DNA from 2 places in the Mesorhizobium sp. CO1-1-7 genome. Region 2 is predicted to be linked to the other one. Evidence: predicted binding sites of a transcription regulator. Region 2 holds the regulator's gene; the other holds the start of a gene.
What was found. The regulator PhoB, encoded in region 2, activates phosphate uptake and scavenging genes when phosphate is short. The targets are predictions, from matches to a motif close to TGTCATNNANCTGTCAT.

Region 1 (9,941 bases), on a different contig from region 2:
TTGCGGGTGGACGCATGGTCTTCACCACAGCATCACTGCCGCTCTCGGTTCCATTGGAATATGGCGGCAACGTGGCCTTGGCCCGTAATTTGCTTTGGCCGAACGCGCGAAAAGAAAAGACCGGTGCTTTTCGGCACCGGCCCTGACTGGAGGTCGCTGTTTCGGCCACGCTTCTGCGGCGGGGCTCCGTTTGCAGGATGCTCTTACATCCGGTAGGCAATCGTGTCGTTCCAGAAGCGGTCGAGGCGCTGCAAAGCGCGGTTCATCTGCTTGAACTCGTCGGTGTTGATGCCGCCGACCTGTTCGATCGAGCCGACATGGCGCTCATAGAGACCGGCAACCACGTCCGCCACTTCATTGCCTTTCGGCGTCAGCGAGACACGGACCGAACGGCGGTCGATGCGCGAGCGCTGGTGATTGATGAAGCCGAGATCGACCAGCTTCTTCAGATTGTAGGAAACGTTGGAGCCGAGATAATAGCCACGCGAGCGCAGTTCGCCGGCGGTCAGCTCGGAATTGCCGATGTTGAAGAGCAGCAGCGCCTGGATGGCGTTGATGTCGGAGCGGCCGTTGCGGTCGAATTCGTCCTTGATGACATCAAGCAGACGGCGGTGCAGGCGCTCGACCAGCTGCAGCGATTCCATGTACAGGGAACGGATAGCCTCGCGGCGATCGTCGGAAACGTTGGCGGTCTTCGCCGCCGGACGCGAATTGATCATTGTCTTTGCCTCTCGTTTGTCGCCTTGGTGATTTTTTGTTTTTCACCTTGATCGCGACACTATCGAATACTCATAAAATTCGACTTAAACGCTAGGGCTAACAAGAGCTTACCGGTAAGAGGTTTCGCAAGACGCTTAACGAACGGTCACCCGAGCAAGGATGATTAACCTAAAGATTTAGGCAATGATCGCCGCGCCGGATTCAGGCGGTCGCCAGGTCGTCAACGCGTACAAGGGCTTGCAGCATGTCGCGGCGAATAGGATTCGCCCGACCTGCCGCAGGCTTCTGATTTTATGCATGTCGTTGTCCCGCAACCGAGGACACTTCGGGGCGACATGCATTAGTGCCGTGCCGGTCGTTTCTGCAGGTAGATGACGACGCGAAAGACGATATAGAGCAGCGCCACGCAGGCATGCGAGACGATAATCAGCAGACGATGGCCGAAAAGCTCGGGAAAGCCGGCATACATGACCGTCTCCGTGACCGCGCAGATGAACCAGATCACCGGACCCCAGGACGCCAGCATCCACAACCCCGCCGCGGCGAAGGGAAAGAACACGGCGAGCATCACCGCCGCGACCTGCCAATGCACCGGCATAAGGTCGAACCGCCACAGCGAGCCCGGATAGAAGCCGATCAGCTTGATCCAGTAGAGGATGCCGAACAGCAGGCAGTAGCCCGCGATGACGCGCTGGAACCAGGCGAAGATCACCTCGACCGTCGAGGGCTGCAGGATGACGCGTCTCGATGTCACTTCGCTCACAACTCGAGCTCCCGATCGCCGAGCGGGGCAAAATAGGCCTCGACATCCGCCTCGCTAACCGCATCGATCGCTGCCGGCCGCCATTGCGGCTTCGAGCCCTTGTCGATGATGGCGGCGCGGATGCCTTCGTAGAAATCGTGGCCGGCCAGCATCCGGTTCAGGATGCGGAACTCCATCCTCATGCAGTCGTCCATCGACAATGTCTGCCCGGCGCTGATCTGTCGCCAGGCGACGCGAAGGCTGGTCGGCGAGCGCGTGCGGATCGTTGCCAGCGTCCCGGTGGCGAATTCGTCATTGCCCGCGCGGTCCAGGCTTTCGATCAGATCCGGCAGCGACGGTTGGGCGAAATGGCGGGAGATCGCCTCCAGGATCGGCCTGTCGGTCTCCCGCTTGGCCGGAACAAAGAAACCGCGCAGCACCGATTCCGGATCGCCCGTCAGCGCCAGCCGATCGAGGAAGCTTGCCTGGTCTTCAGCCTTGATGGTGTGGGTGGCCAGCCCCGACCACAGCGCATCGCCATAACGAATGCGGTTCCCGGTCAGCGCCAGGTACATGCCGAAGGAACCGCCAAGGTCGGGCAGCAGATGACTGGCGCCGACGTCCGGGAAAAAACCGATGCCGACCTCCGGCATGGCGAACTGGGCATTCTCGGTCATCACCCGGTGCGAACCGTGGAAGGAAATGCCGACCCCGCCGCCCATCACGATACCGTCGATGAGCGCCACATAGGGCTTCTTGAAACGCGCGATGTAGGCGTTGAGGCGATACTCGTCGGCGAAAAATTCGACCGGTGGGTTTCCAGCCCGGCCGGCTTCGTAGATGTGCAGGATGTCGCCCCCGGCCGAAAACGCCCTGCCCTCGGCTTTGACCACGACGACATCCACACCCTCGTCGCGCTCCCAAGACCGCAGGGCCTTGCCCAGTGCCTTGATCATGCGATGCGTGACGGCGTTGAGCGCCTGCGGCCGCGTCAGCGTGACGACCCCGGCCCTGCCCAACCTTTCGAAGCGAATTTCGTCGCCTCCACCAAAATCCATCGCCAGAGAATCCTTGTTCCCGCGCCTGCGGGACTGAAGTGCTAAAGGCGGCACATGGGTGCGTCAATGGCTGCAGCCCGGCCGCCTCGATCTTGGCGGCTAGCGGTCGCCGATGCTAGACATTGGTGGCCGCTACGACAGGCCGAGAGCAGGATAGTTAGCCATGCCGCATTTTTTGCGCTTTGCCTTTGTTCTGAGTTGCCTGTCGTTTTTGTGGGCAACCAATGTCCCCGCGGGGGCAGCCGACCTTGGCGACCTTTACCACTCGCAGACCATTGTCACCGGCCAGGGTGAAGAAAATCGTCAGCTCGGCTTCAGGACCTGCCTCGACAAGGTGCTCGTCCGTGTTTCGGGCGATCAGCGGCTGCTTGCCAGACGCGAAATGGACGCGCTGCGCGACAAGGCCGGCAGCTTTGTCGACTCGTTCCGCTACCATGACCGGATGGAGGGCATTCCGATCCATGACGAGCAAGGGACGCATGACCGGCCGCATGATCTCACCTGCTTCTACAAGCCTGATGTGATCGACAGGCTGCTGGCGTCGCTCGGCAGCAGGCCCTGGCTTGGCGAGCGGCCGACACTCACCGTCTTCCTCACGACCGAACAAGGCGCGCGGCATTTCATGCTGAGCGCCGAGGAAGGGCGTGGCGAGACGATGCGCGAATCCTTCGTCAATGCCAGCGGGCCGATGCTGATGCATGTCGCGTTTCCCAAGGCCGCGCAACTTGCCGGCTTGGGCGAAGAAGCGCTGCGCGCGACGGACATGGCAAGGCTGGATCGAGTGGCCAAGCAAGCCGGAGGCGACCGAGCGCTCGCCGGCACCATCGTGTGGAGCGACAAGGAACTGGGCTGGGTCGCCGATTGGCGACTGGCCGATCACGGCAAGACCTATCGTTGGCAGGTGCGCGGTGTCAGCTTCGACGACGCGTTCCGTGTGGCAATCGGAGGCGCGGCACAGATCCTTTCGGGCAACGGGCAGCCCTGAACCAATAGGCGTGGCGGGACAGCGCTGTGGCAGCTTTCGGCGCTGGCACAAACGTGTCGCATTGGTCAGCACAAGGGCTCGTGGTAAAAGCCGCGGATCCGGAGTTTTGGCCATGAACAAATTCACCCCAGCAAAAGCTGCCGGCACGCGCAGCGTCGATGACGTCACCGGCAGCCGCCGCCTGCGCCGCATGCGCAAGGCCGACTGGTCGCGCCGGCTCGTGCAGGAGAACAGGCTTTCGGTCGACGACCTGATCTGGCCGATCTTCGTCGTCGAGGGCAGGAATGTCCGAGAGCCGATTGCCGCCATGCCCGGCGTCTTCCGGCTTTCGGTCGACCTTGCCGTCAAGGAGGCCGAACGGGCGGCCAAGCTCGGCATCCCGGCCCTTGCCACCTTCCCCAACGTCGATCTCGGCCTGCGCGACCAGACGGGTTCCCACATCCTCGACCCTGAAAACATCATCAACCGCGCCACACGCGCCATCAAGGACGCGGTACCCGAGATCGGCATCATCACAGACGCCGCACTCGACCCGTTCACGAGCCATGGCCATGACGGCATCCTGCGCGATGGCATCATCGTCAATGACGAGACCGTCGAACAGGTCGCGGCGGCGGCCGTCATCCAGGCGGCGGCCGGCGCCGACATCATCGCGCCGTCCGACATGATGGACGGCCGTATCGGCGCCATCCGCGACGCGCTCGACGCCAACGGTTTCCAGGACGTGGCGATCATGTCCTACGCCACAAAGTTCGCGTCGGCCTTTTACGGCCCCTATCGCGAGGCGGTCGGCACCGCCGGTCTGCTCAAGGGCGACAAGAAGACCTATTATATCGACCACGCCAATTCGGACGAGGCGGTGCGCGAGGCCGAACAGGACCTCGCCGAGGGCGCAGACATGCTGATGGTCAAGCCCGGCCTGCCCTATCTCGACATCATCCGCCGGCTGAAGGACGAATTCCAGATGCCGACCTTCGCCTACCAGGTCTCGGGCGAATATTCGATGATCAAGGCGGCTGATTCCAATGGCTGGATCGATGGAGAGAAGGCGATGCTGGAATCGTTGCTCGCCTTCAAGCGCGCCGGCTGCGACGGCATCCTGACCTATTTCGCACCCGAAGTGGCTGTGATGCTGAAGGGGTAGCCCGACTTCCCGGGCAAGGCACTTCAGTAGATGTCACCACTCTTTCGACTGGTCGGCGGTTCTATCGAAAACCCGCTGACAAAAACTGGCGGCTGCAGCTATGATGGGAGCGGCCGGCAGCCCGCACCTCGGCCAAGAGGTATGGCGAACGCCTCCTGAGGATGCTTCCTGACCCGTTTCTCCGTCGGGCGAAGGTGTCGGCATTGCGGGCACTGACAAAGGCTTCGCCGTGACCCGAGGAAACGGACATGCTTGCCTATCGCGATGCCAAGACGATGGCGAAAGCCATGCGGGAGGCGCTTGCCGCCCGCAGACTGACGATCAGCCACAGCGAGGCCCTTGAGATCGTCGCGCGCCAACCGACCGGCCAATGAGGCGGCGGCCGTAGCTTGGCGGCAATCGGAAATACCTTTTCCGGCTCGAAAAACCACTTGCAATTCAAAATCAGTTTGCTAGAAGAAACCACTTGCAAAAGACAACTGGTTCTCAAGGAGGAGGTTCTCATGTCCAAACTTCGCGTCAACGCTTTCAGCCTGTCGCTTGACGGCTATGGCGCCGGCCCCGATCAGAGCCTTGAAAATCCGCTCGGTGTCGGCGGACCGGCCCTGCACAAATGGGCTTTCAGCACTCGCACCTTCCGCAAGATGTTTGGCCAGGAAGGCGGCGAGACAGGCGTTGACGAAGACTTTGCGGCGCGCAGCTTCGAGAATGTCGGCGCCTGGATCCTCGGCCGCAACATGTTCGGGCCGATCCGGGGCGAGTGGCCTGACGACAGCTGGAAGGGCTGGTGGGGCGACAATCCGCCCTATCACGTCCCGACCTTCGTGCTGACGCATTACAAGCGCGATCCCATCGTGATGGAAGGCGGCACGACTTTTTATTTCGTAACCGACGGCATCCATTCGGCTCTCGAACAGGCCAAAGCCGCCGCGTCAGGCAAGGATGTGCGGGTCGGCGGCGGCATCTCCACCATCCGGCAGTATCTGCAGGAAAAGCTGATCGACGACATGCACGTGGCGATCTCGCCGGTGCTGCTTGGCAGAGGCGAGAACCTTTTTGCGGGCCTCAACATGCTGAATCTGGGCTACCAGTGCGGCGAACAGGTTGCGACGGCACTGGCCACGCACGTCGTCATCAAACGGGCGTAAGGTGGAGAAACCCTCGACGAAAGCCCATTTCTCCCCGTCACTATACGGGGAGAAAGACAAAACTCTCGCTCAATACTTCTCCGGCACGTAAAGCTCGCGCGGCAGCACCTGGCGCTCGTATTCCGGGTTGAAGACGCGCTCCGGCAGCGTGATCTCCTCGTGCGGCACCTCTTCATACGGCAGCTGCTTGAGCAGATGGTCGATGCAGTTCAGCCGCGCGCGCTTCTTGTCGTTACCCTCGACGATGAACCAGGGCGCCTCGGGAATGTTGGTGCGGGCGAAGGTCTCCTCCTTGGCCTTGGTGTAGTGTTCCCAGCGCACCCGCGACTGCAGGTCCATCGGCGACAGCTTCCACTGTTTCATCGGGTCGTGGATCCGCATCAGGAAGCGCATTTGCTGTTCCTCGTCGGTGATCGAGAACCAATATTTGACCACGGTGATGCCCGAGCGCACCAGCATGCGCTCGAACTCCGGCACGTCATGGAAGAACTCCTCGACCTGCTCGGGGCTGGCAAAACCCATTACCCGTTCGACGCCGGAGCGGTTGTACCAGGAGCGGTCGAGCAAAACGATCTCGCCGCCTGCCGGCAAATGCGGGACATAGCGCTGGAAATACCATTGCGACTTCTCGCGTTCGGTCGGAGCCGGAAGCGCCACGACGCGGCAGATACGCGGATTGAGCCGCTGTGTGATGCGCTTGATGACGCCGCCCTTGCCAGCGGAGTCGCGGCCCTCGAATATCACCACCAGTTTCTTCTTGTGGTAGGCGACCCAGGATTGCAGCTTGATCAATTCGGACTGGAGGCTGATCAGGTCGCGAAAATACTGCATGCGATCGATCGAAGGCGGATGCGAGTTCTTGTAGATCTTGGCGATCTCCATCGAGAGGGCCGGCTCCGACATTTCGAGCTCATAGTCCTCGTCGAGCGTGTCGGCGAGCTCGGCTTCAAGCCAGTCCTTGGCAGGGGAATTCTGTTTCAGCTCGGTCATATCAACTGCTCCGCTTGCAAGCCCTGTCGGTTACCACTGGGCGCTCCAAATTGCTGGCCGGCGGCCGGGAATGGAAACACCTGAGCCGACTTCAATATAGGCCGGCGGTGACGGTTTTATTGCAGCACAGGCGCAATTGCCGACGTTGCAAATTCCGCGATGTCTGATCGATCGACCGTCGTCGCATGGCGACAAGCCGGCCGAATTGTCCTACAAATGCGCGGTCGCCTTCCAGGCCTGCCTTGCCGGCACGCCTCTTCAACAAAATCGTGAGGATCTGACATGGAATACCGCACCCTTGGCCGTTCCGGCCTGAAGGTTTCGACACTGACGCTTGGCACCATGACATTCGGCGGCGCCGGGCCCTTCGCCGCGGTCGGCAACAGCGATCTCGCCGAAGCCAAGCGGATGATCGATATGTGCATCGATGCCGGCATCAACCTCATCGACACCGCCAATGTCTATTCCAACGGCCTCTCCGAAGAGATCATAGGCGAAGCTCTCGGCGGCAAGCGCAAGAACGATGTGCTGATCGCGTCCAAGGCGCGGATGCGGATCGGCAAGGGCCCGAACGACGAGGGCCTGTCGCGCCATCATCTGATCCGTGAATGCGAGAGCAGCCTGAAGCGCTTGAAGACCGATGTCATCGACATCTATTTCGTCCACCAATGGGACGGCCTCACTCCGCTCGAGGAGACCGTTGCCGCCCTCGACAGTTTGGTCAGCCAGGGCAAGGTGCGCTACATCGGCTGCTCCAACTATTCCGGCTGGCAGGTGATGAAGGCGCTTTCCATCAGCGACAGCCGTCACCAGCAACGCTTCGTCACCCAGCAGATCCACTATACGCTGGAAGCGCGCGAGGCCGAGTACGAGCTCTTGCCGATCTCGGTCGACCAGGGGCTGGGCGTTCTGGTTTGGAGTCCGCTCGCCGGCGGCCTGCTGTCGGGCAAATACCGCCGCGACAGCCCGACCGCTCGCCAGCTTGCCGGCTGGTTCGAGCCGCCGATCCGCGACGAGGACCGGCTGTGGCGGATTGTCGATGTGCTGGTCGAGATCGGCAAGGATCATGGCGTCTCGGCGGCGCAGGTGGCGCTTGCCTGGCTGCTCGGCCGCCCTGCCGTCTCCTCGCTGGTGATCGGCGCCCGCAATGACGTCCAGCTCAAGGACAATCTTGCGGCGGCGGCCCTGAAGCTCGGCACCGAAGAACGCCAGCGCCTCGACGCGGTCAGCCGGCCGCCCCTGCTCTACCCCTACTGGCACCAGCAACTGACAGCGAAGGATCGCTTCGGCCCCGCCGATCTGGTTCTCGACCGCAGCGATATCTGATCGGCGTCAGGCCGAGAGCAGAGCTAGCCGCCGATAAACCGCCAGAGTTCGGGATCGGGTTCGATCTGGCCGCCGAGCACGAAATATTTGTAGAGGACGAGCAAGGAGATCGCATGCTCGTCCCGTTCATTGGAGAATTTGCGGCAATAGGCATTGGCTGCGGCGATGATGCGCTCCGCCGCGGCCGGGTGCGCTTCGAAATAGCGCACTTTTTCGCCGAGATCGGCAAAATCCGGGTCGAGCGGCGCATAGTGGACACCGGCCTCGAGCTGGCTCTCGCCGAACCATGTTTCGTAGGTCGGCGGCGGCATCAGACAGAGCGAGTTGGAATTCATGATCCATTTGAGGTTGGTCGCCACGTCATTGCCCTCCAGCGAGACGATGTAGCGATAGCGCAGGTGCTGGCTGATGCTGAGGAAAGGCTTGCTGTACTTAGCCGGTGCGCTGCGCTTGTGCGAACCGGCATCGCAGAACGGCAAGTCGCGCGCGACATCCAGGAACCGTGTCCTGATCGGGTTGTTGAGGTCGCCGCGCCAGACCACGGCAGGGCGCTTGTCGGCGAAGGCGACGGTATCGACGGGCATGTGGAAGTGGCGGAATTTGTTGAACTTCATGACGACGGCATTGCCGTTGTCGGCGCGGATTGGCCGGTCCTTGACGAGGGTCGGCAGCTTGGGCACGCCGATGACATCGCCGAACTTCAGGTCGATGAGCAATGATCGATCGAAATAGCGGGCAAATTCCTTCAGGTCGTAATAGTACATGCTCGGTTCAAACGGTATCTTGTCGATGCGCACAGCATCCGGGCCTGGTGTAAAAGCGTCCTGCAGCTTGTTGTAGTGATTCAGTCGCCGGCGCACGGCCTCGTCCGAGAGCCTGGCCTGCTGCAGGCGGCTGGCCAATCGCCGCCGGAAGATCGCCTGGGGCGCGATATCGCGCATGACGTTCCGCGCATAGTAGAAGACCTTTGCCGTCGTTCGTTGGAGGGTGGCCATGGACTCTTTTGATCAAAGATAAACGCGGTTGAACAAGTGAAGGTCGGGATGGTTCCCGCAGCATGATTGCCCTACCATCCAGCCACGCATTCCGATAGCGCCCGAATGCGGCTGGCGGCCTCGACCGAGCGCCGCAACTAGCCCGTTATGTAGCGCCACACCTCGGCATCCGGTTTGATCTGGCCCGACAGCACGAAGTATTTGTAGAGCACCAGCAGGGAGATCGTCTGCTCGGTCTGTTCGTCGTCGAATGTCCGGCAATAGGCGTTCGCAGCCGCGATGATGCGCTCCGCCTCCGCCGGATTCCGCTCGAAATAGGCGACGTGGTCCTCAAGGTTCGAGAAATCCGCCGCGAGCGGCACATAGTGGACGTTGGCTTCGAGCTGCCGCTCCGCAAACCATGTCTCATAGGTCGGCGGCGGCATCATGCAGAGCGACTTCGAATTCATGATCCATTTGAGATTGGTCGCCACGTCGTTGCCCTCGAGCGAGACGATGTAGCGATAGCGCTGGTGCTGGCTGATGCTGAGAAAAGGCCTGGCGTATTCGGGCGGTGCGTTCGGCTTGTGCGAACCGGCATCGCAGAACGGCAGGTCGCGCACAGCGTTCAGAAATCTTGTCCTGATCGGATTGTTGAGATCACCGCGCCAGACAACGGACGGCAGCTTGTCGGCGAACGACATCGCGTCAGCCGGCATCTGGAAATGACGAAACTTGTCGAGTTTCATGATGATCGCGTTCTTGTCGTCAGCACAGATTGGCCGGTCCTTGACGATCGAAGGCACCTTGGGGACATTCCTGACGTCGCCGAATTCCAGGTCGATGAGCAGGCC
Region 2 (9,941 bases):
CATCACCTTCCTCATCCTTGCCATCGCCCGCTACATGCTGATGCGCATCGATGCCCGTACCGGAGTCTGACCGATGTCGACAGCCGCATCGCTTCACCAGAGCCGCAAGCGCAAGAACGGTGTGATGATGACGCTCTGCGTCATCGCCGCCGGCATCGGCCTTGCCTGGCTGGCACTGATCCTCGGCGCGCTGCTCTATAAGGGCCTGTCGGGCGTTTCGCTCTCAGTGTTCACGGAAATGACCCCGCCGCCCGGTGATGCCGGTGGCCTGCTCAACGCCATCTACGGCAGCATCGTGATGACCATTATCGGCATCGTCGTCGGCACGCCGATCGGCGTGCTGGCCGGCACCTACATGGCCGAATATGGCCGCTTTTCGAAGCTCACCACCGTGGTGCGCTTTATCAACGACATCCTGCTGTCGGCGCCCTCAATCATCATCGGCCTGTTCGTCTACGAATTGATGGTGCGGCCGATGGGGCATTTCTCGGCCATCGCCGGTGCCGTGGCACTGGCCATCCTGGTCATTCCCGTCGTGGTGCGTACCACCGAGGACATGCTCAACCTTGTGCCGAACGCTTTGCGCGAGGCCGGCACGGCGATTGGCGCGCCGCGCTGGGTGGTGATTCGTTCGGTGGCCTACCGCGCGGCGATGTCCGGCATCGTCACCGGCATATTGCTGGCCATTGCCCGCATTTCCGGCGAGACGGCGCCGCTACTCTTCACAGCGCTCAACAACCAGTTCTGGTCGAGCAATCTCAATGCGCCGATGGCCAGCCTGCCGGTGACCATCTTCCAGTTCGCTCTCAGCCCTTACGAGGAGTGGCAGCAACTGGCGTGGACCGGCGCACTCATAATCACATTGACGGTTCTCGCGCTCAGCATCTTTGCGCGCAGCCTGACCGGACGCAGAGAGGACAAATGAGCCAGATGTTGTCTCCAGACATGACGATTGCGACAGAGGCAGCCGCCAAGGCGAAGATCGAGGTCAAGAACCTCAATTTCTACTACGGCCAGTCGAAGGCGCTGAAAGACATCACCTTGTCGCTGCCCGAGCGCAGCGTGACGGCCTTCATCGGACCGTCGGGTTGCGGAAAGTCGACGCTGCTGCGCGTCTTCAACCGCATCTACGAGCTCTACCCCAAGCAGACCGCCGAGGGTCAGGTGCTGCTCGACGGCCAGAACGTTCTCGACCGCTCGCAGGACCTCAACCTGTTGCGCACCAAGATCGGCATGGTGTTCCAGAAGCCGACGCCGTTCCCGATGTCGATCTATGAGAATATCGCGTTCGGCGTCCGGCTCTATGAGAAGATCGGCAAGGCCGAGATGGACGGCCGTGTCGAGCAGGCGTTGAAACGCGCCGCGCTGTGGAACGAGGTCAAGGACAAGCTCAATGCCAGCGGCCTCAGCCTGTCGGGCGGCCAGCAGCAGCGGCTTTGCATCGCCCGCACCGTGGCGGTCAAGCCGGAGGTCATCCTGCTCGACGAACCGGCCTCGGCGCTCGACCCATTGTCGACCGCCAAGATCGAGGAATTGATCGACGAGTTGCAGGCCGACTACACGATCGTCATCGTCACCCACAACATGCAGCAGGCCGCGCGCGTGTCGAAGCAGACGGCTTTCATGTATCTGGGCGAGCTGGTCGAATTCGACAAAACCGAGAAAATCTTCACGTCGCCTCGCGAGAAGCGCACGCAGGACTACATCACCGGCCGCTTCGGCTGATCTCACGCATACGAGGACCAGGATCATGGCCGAACACACAGTCGCAGCCTTCGACGAGGATCTCGGACAGATCAGCAGGCTGATCAGCGACATGGGCGATCTCGCCGGCACGATGGTCGGCGGCGCCACCAAGGCGCTGCTGAATTCCGACAACGCGCTGGCACAGCGCGTGGTCTCCGACGACGCCATCATGGACGCGCGCCAGCGCGAACTCGATGATCGCGCCATCACCCTGATCGCCAAGCGCCAGCCGATGGCCGACGATCTGCGTCATGTCGTCGGCTCGATCCGCATGGCGGGCGATCTCGAACGCATCGGCGACCTTGCCAAGAACATCGCCAAGCGCGTCGGCTCGGTCGGCCTCACCGCCACGCCGCGCGACCTGTCGCATTCCATCGACTCCATGGCGCAGCTGGTGCTGATCCAGGTGCAGGGCGTCGTCGAGGAATATGCGGCCGGCGATGCCGCCGCCCTCGCCAAGCTCAGGAATGACGACGAACGCATCGACGTCAAATACACTTCGGTCTTCCGCGAACTCCTGACCTACATGATGGAGGATCCCCGCAACATCACGGCTTGCACGCATCTTTTGTTCTCCGCCAAGAATCTCGAACGCATCGGCGACCATGTGACCAACATCGCCGAGAATGCGTATTATGTGCTGACCGGCACGCAACTGCCCGCCAACCGTCCGAAGCAGGACGAGACGGCGATGTCGGTGCCGGCGGCTTGACGGCAGGGATGATCGATCGATGATCGCGCCACGCATCATGGTGGTGGAGGACGAGGAGCCGCTGGGCGTGCTCCTCCGCTACAACCTGGAGTCCGAGGGTTACCAGGTCGAGGTGGTGACACGCGGCGACGAAGCCGAGATACGCCTCCAGGAAAACGTGCCCGACCTCCTGGTGCTCGACTGGATGGTGCCGGCGGTTTCCGGCATCGAACTCTGTCGGCGCCTGCGCATGCGGCCCGAGACGGAGCGATTGCCGATCATCATGCTGACGGCGCGCGGCGAGGAGAGCGACCGCGTGCGCGGCCTCTCGACCGGCGCCGACGACTATCTGGTCAAGCCGTTCTCGACGCCGGAATTCATGGCCCGGGTCAAGGCGCTGCTGCGCCGCGCCAAGCCGGAAGTGCTGTCCAGCGTGCTCAAGGTCGGTGACATCGTGCTCGACCGCGAATCGCACCGGGTCTATCGCAAGAAGAGCGAGATCCGGCTCGGACCGACCGAGTTCCGGCTGCTCGAATTCATGATGCGCCATCCCGGCCGCGTGTTCTCGCGCAGCCAGTTGCTCGACAATGTCTGGGGCGAGACGATCTACATCGACGAGCGCACCGTGGATGTGCATGTCGGCCGCCTGCGCAAGGCGGTCAACAATGGCCGCATGCCCGATGTGATACGCACCATCCGTGGCGCGGGCTACGCAATCCGCGAGGATTGAGATCAGGCCACGTTCTTGCCGGATCTCACCTGCACGCCCGGCGCGAAGATCTCCTGGTCGACGAAGGTGAGCGCGCGCATGGCGCAGCCCTCGCGGATCAGCGGCAATTCGTTCGGCTCTGTATCGAAGGAAATCGACGTCGAATGCTGGCCGCCGGCGGTCTGGGCGATGGCCTCACGCAAGGCCGGCTCGATCAGATCGAAGGCGGCGGCGCTGACGCCGACCATCGCAACCGGCGCCGGATCGATCAGCGCGAACAAGCTGCCAAGGCCATAGCCCAGCGCCTCGCCGGCCTTGCGATAGGCCTCGCGCTCCGGTCCGTCTCTTTCGCGCGCCGTGGCCGCCAATGCGCGCATGTCGGCGTCGCTGACGTCGACCGGTTTGGCGTCCTCACCCATCTGTCCTGCATTACGCCAGATGGCATAGTTGCCGGCATAGGCCTCGACGCAGCCGCGCCGCCCGCAGCGGCAGAGCGCGCCGCCGGGGCGATGGATCATGTGGCCGAACTCGCCGCCTGAGGAATGGGTGCCGGTGAACAGCTCGCCCTTCAGCACTAGGCCCATGCCGATGCCGTGCGAGAGCAGGATGGCGATGAAGTCGTCGCGGTAGCGCTCGGGGTCGCGCCAGCGCAGCGCCACAGCCATCATGTTGCAGTCGTTCTCCATGGTGGCGGGGATGCCGAATTCGGCTTCGAGTATATCGGCGAAGGCAATGTCCGTCTGCGGCGTGATCGGCGACCACAGCATGGCGCGCGCCTCGGTGTCGGTGATGCCCTGGATCGCCAGCGCGATGCGGGCAATGCTGGCGACATCGAGGTCGGGATCCTCGAGGCGGCGCCGGACGATGGCCACGCATTCGCCGATCAGCGCCTCGCGCGACATGGTCAGCGTGTCCAGCCGGCGCTGCTCCTCCGATATCACCTGGCCGGCGTAGTCGATGACGGCGACGGAGAGGAAATTCAGCGACAGCACCACGGTCATGACCGCCGCGGCCTCGGGGTTGAGACAAAGGCCCACCTGCGGCCGGCCGCGTTTCAGTGAGCCGGCCTCGTTCGGCTTGCCTTCGCTCAGGATACCTTCGCCGATCAGGTCGGCTGATATCGCCGATATGGTCGAGTGGCTCAGGGCGGTGGTGGCGGCGATCTCAGTGCGCGAGGGCTGGCCACCCCGGCGCACGGCTCCAATCACCATTGCGCGGTTGCGCCGGCGCAGATCGTCGTGGCGGATTCCGACCGACATGATTTCCCTCCCCGTCGCCGCGGTTCTTGACGCCCCCTCGAACACCTCCGGCACGGGTCGAATACTGGCAGAAGCGGCTGGGGCTGTCATTTATTTATTGCGGGGCTCGAAAAAAGGCTTCCGGCACCTCAAAATCCGTCAGAATCGATGTTGACAGTGTTCCGGCGATGGACCAGTGTTTTTTCGAGGCTCGAAAAAATTAGGGCCTTTGTGCCGGCCTTAGGGCCAGTTTGGTCGCGCCACACGCGGGCGCAGGGAGGATATCATGAAGAGATTCACAGTCGCCATTCTGGCGGGTGTCGCCATGTCGCTGACGCTGGCGTCGGTCGCGCAGGCAAAGGACAAGGTCATCGGCGTGTCGTGGTCCAACTTCCAGGAGGAGCGCTGGAAGACCGACGAGGCGGCCATGAAGAAGGCGATCGAGGCCGCGGGCGACAAGTACATTTCCGCCGATGCGCAGTCCAATCCCGGCAAGCAGCTGACCGATGTCGAGAGCCTGATTTCGCAGGGTGCCAATTCGCTGATCATCCTGGCGCAGGACGCGTCGGCCATCGGCCCGGCGGTACAGAAGGCGCTCGACGAGGGCATTCCGGTCGTCGGCTATGACCGCCTGATCGAGAACAAGGACGTCTTCTACCTGACCTTCGACAACAAGGAAGTTGGCCGCATGCAGGCCCGCGAAGTGTTCAAGGTGAAGCCTGAGGGCAATTACGTCTTCATCAAGGGCTCCGGCGCCGATCCGAATGCCGACTTCCTGTTCTCGGGCTCGATGGAATTGCTGAAGACGGCCATAGACAGCGGCAAGATCAAGAATGTCGGCGAAGCCTATACGGACGGCTGGCTGCCCGCCAACGCCCAGAAGAACATGGAACAGTTCCTCACCGCCAACGACAACAAGGTGGACGCCGTGGTCGCCGCCAATGACGGCACCGCCGGCGGCGTCGTCGCGGCGCTGACGGCGCAGGGGCTCGCCGGCACCGTGCCGGTCTCCGGCCAGGACGGCGACCACGCCGCGCTCAACCGCATCGCGCTCGGCACCCAGACCGTGTCGGTGTGGAAGGACGCGCGCGAACTCGGCAAGAACGCCGCCGAGATCGCCTCGCAACTCGCCGACGGCAAGAAGATGACCGACATCGCCGGCGTGAAGGACTTCACGACGCCTGGCGGCAACACCGTCAAGTCGCTGTTCCTGACCCCGGTGGCCATCACCAAGGACAATCTCAACCTCGTCATCGACGCCGGCTGGATCAAGAAGGACGAAGTCTGCACGGGCGTTGCCGCGGGCAGCGTCGCGGCCTGCAACTGAGCTTGATCGCCTGAAAAGTCGGAAACGCCGCGGCGTGGAACGGTCAGTGTTCTGAACACTGGCCGTTCCAATTTTCTTGTCTTCGCAATTCCGGACAAAAACCCTTACGCACTTTTCCTGGAATTGCTTCCAAGCCGCGGCGTTTTCCCGACAAGATTTGTGTTTCCGCCGCTGGCGGCTAACTTCTGGGCTCTGGTCCGGCTCCGCGTCAGACGGCAAGCCGCTGGGAGGACATCATGACCGACACGACCTCAACCTCGCAGGCCGATACGGCGCGTGCGTCGGAACTCGGCGCGGTCGCGCGTTTCCTGAAGGCGACCGAGATCGATACCCGCATGCTCGGCATGATCGGCGCGCTGCTGCTGATCTGGGTCGCGCTGCATATGATTTCGAGCCTGCGTCTTGGCGTCAATCCGCTCGATTTCGACAGCCGCACGTTCCTCACGCCACGCAATCTGTGGAACCTGTCGGTGCAGACGTCCGCGGTCGCCATCATGGCCTGCGGCATGGTGCTGGTCATCGTCATGCGCAACATCGACCTGTCCGTCGGTTCCGCCGAGGGCTTGATCGGCATGGTCATGGGCTTTGCGCAGGTACATTTCCTGGTTCGGTTCGTAGGACTTGAGCTCGGCAACCCATGGATCTGGGTCCTGGCACTGGTCATCGGTCTGGCGCTCGGGCTTTTGATCGGCGCCTTCCAGGGCTTCGTCATCGCCTATCTCGAAGTGCCGGCCTTCATCGTCACGCTGGGTGGCCTGCTGGTCTGGCGCGGCGCCGCCTGGTGGGTCACGTCAGGCCAGACGGTGGCACCGCTCGACGCCACGTTCCAGCTTATGGGCGGCGGACCGGCCGGATCGATCGGCGCCACCTGGAGCTGGGTCGTCGGCATCGTCGCCTGCCTGGCCGTCGTGTTCGCGCTGTTCAACGGGCGGGTCCAGCGCAAGCGCTTCCGCTTCCCCCTGCGGCCGATCTGGGCCGAGACGCTGCTCGGCGTCGTCACCTGCGCCGTCATCATGGGCGCGGTCTGGCTAGCCAACTCCTATCCATGGCCGATCGGGATCGTGAACCGGTACGCGGCCGCCAACAACATCACCGTGCCGGAGGGCGGGCTGTTCATCGCCCACGGCATCGCCATACCGGTGCTGATGGCGGTCGCCGTCGGTCTGGTCATGACCTTCATCACCAACCGCACCCGTTTCGGCCGTTATGTCTTTGCTATCGGCGGCAATCCGGAAGCGGCCAATCTCGCCGGCATCAACACGCGCTGGATCACCATGAAGGTGTTCATGATCATGGGCGTGCTGGCCACGATCGCCGCCGCCATTTCGTCGGCCCGGCAGAACTCGTCCACCAATGTGCTGGGAACATTGGATGAGCTGCTGGTCATTGCCGCGGCCGTCATCGGCGGCACCTCGCTTGCCGGCGGCTCGGGAACCATCATCGGCGCCATGCTCGGTGCATTGCTGATGCAGTCGCTGCAGTCGGGCATGGTGCTGCTCGGTGTCGATTCGCCGTTGCAGAGCATCGTCGTCGGCGCCGTGCTGGTCATCGCCGTCTGGCTCGACACCGTCTATCGTAAGCGGGTTTAGGGATACGACCATGGCTGACAAAACCGCTCCCGTAAGGGCCCTCACAACTGCGCCCACTGGCACGCCGCTGGTCGACATGCGCAACATCTCGATCGCCTTCGGCGGCATCCGCGCCGTCGACGACGCCTCGATCGATCTTTTCCCCGGCGAGGTCGTGGCACTGCTCGGCCACAACGGCGCCGGCAAGTCGACGCTGATCAAGATCCTGTCCGGCGCCTACAAGCGCGATGCGGGCCAGATCTTCGTCAATGGCGAGGAGGCAGCGATTTCCAACCCGCGCGACGCCAAGAAATACGGTATCGAGACGATCTACCAGACGCTGGCGCTGGCCGACAATGTCGATGCCGCCGCCAACCTGTTCCTCGGCCGCGAACTGATGACCGCCTGGGGCACGCTCGACGACCTCGCCATGGAGGCCGAGGCGCGCAAGGTGATGGGGCGGCTCAATCCCCGCTTCCAGCGCTTCAAGGAGCCGGTGATCAAGCTGTCAGGCGGTCAGCGGCAATCGGTGGCGATCGCCCGCGCGATCCTGTTCAATGCCCGCATCCTGATCATGGACGAGCCGACGGCGGCACTTGGGCCCCAGGAAACCGCCCAGGTCGGCGAGTTGGTCAGGCAGCTCAAATCCGATGGCATCGGCATCTTCCTGATCAGCCACGACATCCACGACGTGTTCGAGCTGGCCGACCGTGTCTGCGTGATGAAGAATGGCCAGGTGGTCGGTACCGCCCGCACGACTGACGTCACGCAGGACGAGGTGCTTGGGATGATCATCCTGGGCAAATGTCCTCCAGGTGCCATACCGGGGCCGGGCGCGCTGAAGATCGCCGCCTGAGGCCGGTCAGGCCGCTTCGGGCACGCCCCGTTGCCGGTCACGTGATATGCCAGTGATCACGATGGTGTGGCCTGACCATTGTGTTGGCCCGGCGACTTGCCCATAAAAGGTCCTGTTTTGCTCATGGACCGCATCATCCGTTGAAGAAGCTTTTTCCAATCGTCGCGTTCATTGCCGTTGCACTGATCAGCATGACCATGGCGGGGTTCGCTTATTTCGCGACGCAGGAAGCCGCCCGCATCAAGTTCGAAGGGGCGGCCGATGACGCCCTCAACCGGATCGAGAGCCGCATCGACCTGCACCTGTCGCTGCTGCGCTCGACACAGGCCCTGTTCGACGCACGCAACGGCGATATTTCCCAGAACGAGTTCAAGGCATTCTTCAAGGCGCTGGATGTCGACAACAATTTCGCCGGCCTGCGAGGCATCGGCTTCCTGCGGCTGGTCAGGACGGGCGACGAGGCAGCGGTGGAACGCGACACCCTCCACGATTTCGGCGCCAGTCATCCGGTCTATCCGGATACGACGCAGGCCTGGCGCACGCCGATCGCGCTTTTCGAGCCGCTCGATCCGTCCAACCAGACCATCATCGGCTACGACATGTTCAGTGAGCCGGTGCGGCGTGCGGCGATCGAAAAAGCCATGGCCGACGACCAGCAGCATGCGAGCGGGCTGGTCCAACTCGGCCAGGGCACGGGCGTGGCGCAGACTTTCACGGGCTTCCTGGTCTATGTGCGGCTCAATGTGGAAACCGCACCGGAGGTCATCAACGCATCGCGGTCCTCGACCGCCGGCTTTCTCTATGCGGCCTTTCGGGCCCGGGACCTGTTCCAGATCGCGCTCAGCCGTGCGCCGCTGCTGCCGGTCAACACCGAGATCTATGATGGAGCGGTGAACGGCGACAACCTGTTGTTCCGCTCGGAGACGCCACCGGCGTCATCCCTGGGAGACCGGCTGCTGGTCACCCGCAAGATGACCGTGGCGGGACGCCCTTGGACGGTATTGTTCAGGCCAACCAGCGCCTTCTCGCAACCCTCTTCGCGCGCCATCCCCGTGATGCTGGGGCTGTTCGGCCTGCTCCTGGCAGGCGCCATCGCGCTGGTGGCGCGCTATCAGGAGCGAGCCTATGACGCGGTGTCGGCCTTGCACGAGACGACGGAAAAAAGCCTGCTCGAAAAGGACCTGATGCTGCAGGAGATGAAGCATCGCATCAAGAACTCCATCACCAGGGTGCTGGCGATCGCGCGGCAGACGGCTTCGCGGGCAACCGACGTCAATGAGTTTTCCGCTTCCTTCTCGGCCAGGCTGCAGGCGATGGCCGCCTCGCAGGATATGTTGACGCGCTCGCGCTGGCAGAAAGCCGACCTTGCCGATCTGCTGCGCATCGAGCTTGGCCAGGTGTTCGGCAAGGAATTGCCGGACGGGCTCCTGTCAGGCCCGGAGGTGCTGCTCGATGAAACAACGACGCAGGCGCTTGGGCTGACCTTTCATGAACTCGCCACCAACGCGCTGAAATACGGCGAAGCCGGCAATTTCGTTGGCGCTCTCAAGGTGAACTGGTCGCTGGAAGGGCGGGGGCGCGAGCGGACGCTGGCGCTGAACTGGCGGGAGGCGGGGAAGAAGAGGGTAGAGGCGCCATCGCGGACGGGATTCGGCACCAAGCTGATCGATCTCAATGTCACGCGCGAGCTGCGCGGCACGATCAGACGCGATTTTCAGGCCGATGGCCTCAAGGTGGAAATCAAAATTCCACTGGCCGGCTGAAACCCACCCGTCAGCGGCCCTAGCGGCCGACTCCCAGCCACGA

Region 1: the regulator PhoB is predicted to act here: its motif matches at 6,895-6,911, upstream of ppk2 (polyphosphate kinase 2).

Annotation. Positions count from the first base shown of each region.
Region 1 covers NZ_JAIUHA010000002.1:94,961-104,901, forward strand. Annotated here, with positions in the region: gene ldtR (transcriptional regulator LdtR) at 204-719, opposite strand; gene LB516_RS03900 (DUF6163 family protein) at 1,061-1,483, opposite strand; gene LB516_RS03905 (enoyl-CoA hydratase/isomerase family protein) at 1,480-2,520, opposite strand; gene LB516_RS03910 (DUF2066 domain-containing protein) at 2,684-3,505, shown strand; gene hemB (porphobilinogen synthase) at 3,618-4,649, shown strand; partial or broken gene LB516_RS03920 (glyoxalase superfamily protein) at 4,898-5,008, shown strand; gene LB516_RS03925 (dihydrofolate reductase family protein) at 5,153-5,797, shown strand; gene ppk2 (polyphosphate kinase 2) at 5,867-6,787, opposite strand; gene LB516_RS03935 (aldo/keto reductase) at 7,070-8,113, shown strand; gene LB516_RS03940 (glycosyl transferase family 90) at 8,137-9,108, opposite strand; gene LB516_RS03945 (glycosyl transferase family 90) at 9,246-9,941, opposite strand, start outside.
Region 2 covers NZ_JAIUHA010000008.1:245,524-255,464, reverse strand. Annotated here, with positions in the region: gene pstC (phosphate ABC transporter permease subunit PstC) at 1-70, shown strand, start outside; gene pstA (phosphate ABC transporter permease PstA) at 74-925, shown strand; gene pstB (phosphate ABC transporter ATP-binding protein PstB) at 922-1,725, shown strand; gene phoU (phosphate signaling complex protein PhoU) at 1,751-2,458, shown strand; gene phoB (phosphate regulon transcriptional regulator PhoB) at 2,478-3,167, shown strand; gene LB516_RS19455 (ROK family protein) at 3,170-4,405, opposite strand; gene xylF (D-xylose ABC transporter substrate-binding protein) at 4,671-5,711, shown strand; gene LB516_RS19445 (sugar ABC transporter permease) at 5,948-7,300, shown strand; gene LB516_RS19440 (ATP-binding cassette domain-containing protein) at 7,311-8,135, shown strand; gene LB516_RS19435 (CHASE domain-containing protein) at 8,276-9,898, shown strand.